Regions from separate parts of the Marinobacter sp. KM021 genome, predicted to be linked through region 1. Evidence: predicted binding sites of a transcription regulator. Region 1 holds the regulator's gene; the other holds the start of a gene.
The links. Region 1 encodes FliA, which starts transcription of late flagellar genes. Its sites were predicted from a motif close to CTAAAGTTTNNNNNNNNNNNGCCGNTAA; they were not measured.
Positions count from the first base shown of each region.

Region 2: the regulator FliA is predicted to act here: its motif matches at 1,502-1,529, upstream of RVM24_RS08325 (flagellar protein MotY).

Region 1 covers NZ_CP136129.1:651,746-654,145, forward strand. Annotated here, with positions in the region: gene RVM24_RS03100 (MinD/ParA family protein) at 52-864, shown strand; gene RVM24_RS03105 (RNA polymerase sigma factor FliA) at 897-1,640, shown strand; gene cheY (chemotaxis response regulator CheY) at 1,800-2,183, shown strand; gene RVM24_RS03115 (protein phosphatase CheZ) at 2,204-2,400, shown strand, end outside.
Region 2 covers NZ_CP136129.1:1,763,608-1,766,007, reverse strand. Annotated here, with positions in the region: gene rnt (ribonuclease T) at 1-345, opposite strand, end outside; gene pyrC (dihydroorotase) at 383-1,414, opposite strand; gene RVM24_RS08325 (flagellar protein MotY) at 1,574-2,400, shown strand, end outside.

The DNA.
Region 1 (2,400 bases):
TGCGCTGCCGTTTGTGCCCACACAAGAACGCAGTAAGAGACTGATAACAGTATGAGCAGACCACATCCGGTTCAGGTGATTGCGGTTACCGGCGGCAAGGGCGGTGTCGGCAAGAGTAATGTGTCCGTCAACCTCGGTATCGCGCTGGCCCAGAAAGGCCGGCGGGTGGTGTTGCTGGATGCAGACCTTGGCCTTGCCAATATCGACGTGCTGTTGGGCATTACCGCCAATCGCAATCTGCAGGATGTGCTCAGTGGCGAGTGCGACCTCAAGGACGTTCTGGTCAACGGCCCGGGTGGTATCAAGATTGTCCCCGCATCGTCCGGCACCCAGCGTATGACCCAGTTGAGCCCGATGGAACATGCAGGGCTGATCAACGCCTTCAGCGAGCTGGGTGACCAGATTGATGTGCTGATTGTTGACACAGCAGCCGGTATTTCCGAGTCGGTCGTCAGTTTCCTGCGGGCCTCCCAGGAATTGCTGCTGGTGGTGTGCGATGAGCCTACCTCCATTACCGATGCCTATGCCCTGATCAAACTGATGAATCGCGACTACGGCACCAACCGTTTCCGTATTCTGGCGAATCAGGTGCGAAATGAGCAGGAAGGCCGGCATCTGTATGAAAAACTGACCCGTGTCACCGAGCGTTTCCTTGATGTAGCACTACAATATGTAGGTATCGTGCCTTACGACGAAGCCGTCAAAAAAGCCGTTCAGCGGCAGCGGGCCGTTCTGGATGCCTATCCACGGGCTAAGGCGTCGCTGGCGATCCGTGCCCTGGCAGAGAAAGTGGACAGCTGGCCGCTGCCATCATCGCCAAGAGGGCATCTGGAGTTTTTCGTGGAGCGGCTCGTCGAAGTCTGATCTGAATCCAGTCCTATAAGAAAACCGGATACATGACATTGGCGAAAAACCTGGGAATCTACCATCAGGCTGGCGCAAAAGGCCCCTCTCAGCTGATTGAGGAGCATGCGCCGCTGGTCAAGAAAATCGCCCTTCATCTGATGGCCCGTTTGCCGGCCTCGGTTCAGCTTGAAGACCTCATGCAGGCCGGCATGATTGGCCTGCTGGAAGCTGCACAACGCTATTCCACCGGCAAGGGTGCCACCTTTGAAACCTACGCAGGCATTCGTATCCGCGGTGCCATGGTGGATGAAATCCGCAAGGGCGACTGGGTTCCCCGCTCCGTTCACCGCAATGCCCGCCGTATCGCGGCAGCCATCAAAACGGTTGAAGACCGCACCGGGCGCGAGGCCCAGGATGTCGATGTTGCCGAAGAGCTGGGCATTGACCTGTCGGAATATCATGCGTCCCTGGCAGACGCCAACAGTGGCCGACTTTTTAGCCTTGATGAGCTCAATGAATCCGGAGAGCTGCCGATAGAAGAAACAGAGGCCAGCGATAATCCCCTGGATGGCATTGCATCAAATGCATTCCAGAAAAGCCTGGCAGAGGCAATCGAAGAGCTTCCTGAGCGAGAAAAGCTGGTGTTGAGCCTCTACTACCAGGAAGAGCTCAACCTGAAGGAAATCGGCGCGGTGCTGGGCGTCAGCGAGAGCCGGGTCAGCCAGATTCATAGCCAGGCGGCCCTTCGTCTCAGGGGGCGGTTGTCCGATTGGCGGGAAGACGAGCCAGAATAAACCGGGCCGGCGCTGACCGCGCGGCGCGTAACTGTGTAGATTTTGGTAACCGGCGCTTTACAACGCGGCCAAACACCACACAATAAGCGGTTAAAGCAGCGGCCTGCTAGACTTTCAAAAGGCTTAATGAAATCCGGGTGTTACTGACTGGAGGTCCCATTGGACAAAAACATGAAAATTCTCATTGTGGATGACTTTTCCACAATGCGGCGAATCATCAAGAATCTGCTGCGCGATCTTGGCTTCACCAATACGGATGAAGCGGACGATGGCAACACTGCATTGCCCATGCTCAGGAGCGGCAAGTACGACTTCCTGGTGACCGACTGGAACATGCCTGGCATGTCGGGTTTTGATCTGCTCAAGGCGGTGCGGGCAGACGAGAACCTGAAGAACCTGCCGGTGCTGATGGTAACCGCGGAGGCCAAGCGTGACCAGATTGTGGCGGCGGCGCAGGCCGGCGTTAACGGGTACGTCGTCAAACCGTTTACCGCTGCCGTTCTCAAGGAAAAGATTGAGAAGATCTTCGAGCGAATCCAGTAACCAGAGGTCGGATGGCTGTCATGACTGACAAGAACGAGAACCATCAGGGCCTCGACCCGGAGGTAACCGAAAAGCTCCAGCAGCAAAGCTCCGAACTGGCCGAATGCATCAGTTCCGGCGATTACGCCCGTGCGATGTCGGTGATCAACGAGCTTAGTGAAGTTCGCGACCAGAGCCTCTATCGGGAAGTGGGGCGGTTGACCCGGAGCCTGCACGA
Region 2 (2,400 bases), 1.1 Mb from region 1:
ACGCTTGCAGTCGTGGGCTTTCACCGCCTTGCGGATCGGGGAGAATATTTCGCTCAGGCCTTCCCGCTCAGGGACTGCCTCACGTTCCGGGTTCCAGGGGTCGATGCCGGTGAAGTCCAGGGCAGACTGTTCCAGGTTGGCGCCTTCGAAGGGGTCAATCTGCTGCACGTGGGTTTCCCCCCGGCGCAGCAAGCCATCGTCGTCCATGGTCAGTATGACGGCGGCAATTTCGAGCAGGGCGTCTCGCTCCGGATTGAAACCGGCGGTTTCAACATCGACAACCACCGGCAGGAAGCCACGGAAGCGTTGGGACATAGGATGTGGCGGCTTGTTTTCTTCTGACACTCGAACTCCGATGTTCGTGTTATGAATGAATAATGAGTTACGCCATGCGCCAGTGAACGGTTTCACCGGCCTTCAAGGGTACGATGTTACCGTCGGCCAACGGCAGTTGCTCTGGCATGGTCCAGGGCTCACGTACCAGGGTAATGGCATCGGTGTTTCGTGGCAGGCCATAAAAGTCGGCGCCGTTGAAACTGGCAAAGGCTTCCAGTTTGTCGAGAATGCCGAGTTCCTCAAAGACGTCTGCGTACAGGCCAATGGCACCGTAGGCAGAGTAGCAACCGGCGCAGCCGCAGGCGGCTTCCTTTTTGTCGCGGGCGTGGGGTGCGGAATCTGTGCCTAGGAAGAACCGAGGATCGCCGCTGGCAACCGCTTCGCGCAGCGCCAGCTGATGCTTGTTCCGTTTCAGGATCGGCAGGCAATACAGGTGGGGGCGGATACCGCCCACCAGCATATGATTCCGGTTGTACATCAGGTGCTGTGGCGTCACGGTGGCGGCCAGGTTGCCGCCGGTATGGTCGCGCACAAACTCGGCGGAATCCGCCGTGGTGATGTGCTCCAGCACCACTTTCAGGGTCGGGAAGGCCTCGATGGTTGGGCTCAGGACCCGATCAAGAAACACTTTTTCCCGGTCGAAGATATCAATGTCGGCGTCCGTCACTTCGCCGTGAACCAAAAGCAGCATGCCGCACTCAGCCATGGCTTCAAGAACCGGGTAAATATTGCGGATATCGGTAACGCCGGACTCGGAATTGGTGGTGGCGCCCGCGGGGTAGAGTTTGGCAGCGACAACACCGGCGGCCTTGGCTTCCCGAATGGTTTCGGGGGTCATACTTTCCGTCAGGTACAGTGTCATCAGCGGTTCAAAGCCGGTGCTGCCGGCAGCTGCCCGAATACGCTCACGATAAGCCATGGCGGCGGCCGCATCGGTTACCGGTGGCACCAGATTCGGCATGATGATTGCCCGGCCAAAGCAGGCGGCCGTGGCCGGCACCACGCTGTTCAGCACAGCACCGTCGCGCACGTGCAGGTGCCAGTCGTCGGGTCGGGTGATGGTGAGTGTTCTGGTCATGATGGTATCCGCAAAGCAGCCAAAAAATTTTGCGGATTATATCAGAAGGCGGATGGGAATGTTTTTGCTATTCCAGTCCCTTTGTGGCTCAAGTAATCATTTTGATCGCCGTTAAACAGTCATGTTGAAAACAGACCCGGTTTTCGAGGCGCTCTCACAATGACTTATTCGCTTCGCCATATACTTCATCAAAAGCTGGCAGCTGCAGGCGCGTCGGCTTTGTTTGCAGTGGCGGCTACGCCTGTTTTGGCGACAAGCTACGGTGCCGGCATTGAGAACAGCCAGTGGTACCTGTCGGAATCCGTGTTTGAGTGTTCTCTGGTACACGAGGTACCGGGATACGGCAGGGCGGTTTTCCGCCATCGGGCCGGCGAAGCGTTGAGTTTCTATCTGGAATCCGACATACCGGTGATGCGCCCCGGTCGCGGCCAGCTAGTGGTGGAAGCGCCAGCCTGGCGTCCTGGCGTGGCGCCCCGGGCCATCGGCTCGGTAACGGTCTCTGACCAGCCCAGGGCGGTCACGGTCAGCAGTCGTGAGGCAACCCTGATGACTCAGGGTTTGTTGCAGGGGATGCGCCCGACCGTCACACGAGCCGCCCGTTATGATGACCGGCCCGTGCGGGTTCAACTTTCCAACGTTAATTTCTCAGGCCCGTACTCGGGCTACCGGGAGTGCGTATCCAGCCTGCTGCCGGTGAACTACGACCAGATTCGTCGTTCCCGAGTGCCGTTTGTCAGCGGCAGTACCAGCCTGTCTGATACCGACAGGCAGCTGCTGGATAACATCGTGACCTACGTAATGGCGGATTCCACCGTTGAGCGGATATTTGTGGACGGCCATTCAGACAGTGTTGGCAGCCGCATCGATAACCGGGCGCTGTCCGAAGAGCGGGCGAATGTGGTGGCGGACTATCTGCGATCCCGCGGTATCGATGATGACCTTCTGATTGTGCGTGGGCACGGTGACCAGTTCCCGGTTTCCCGCCG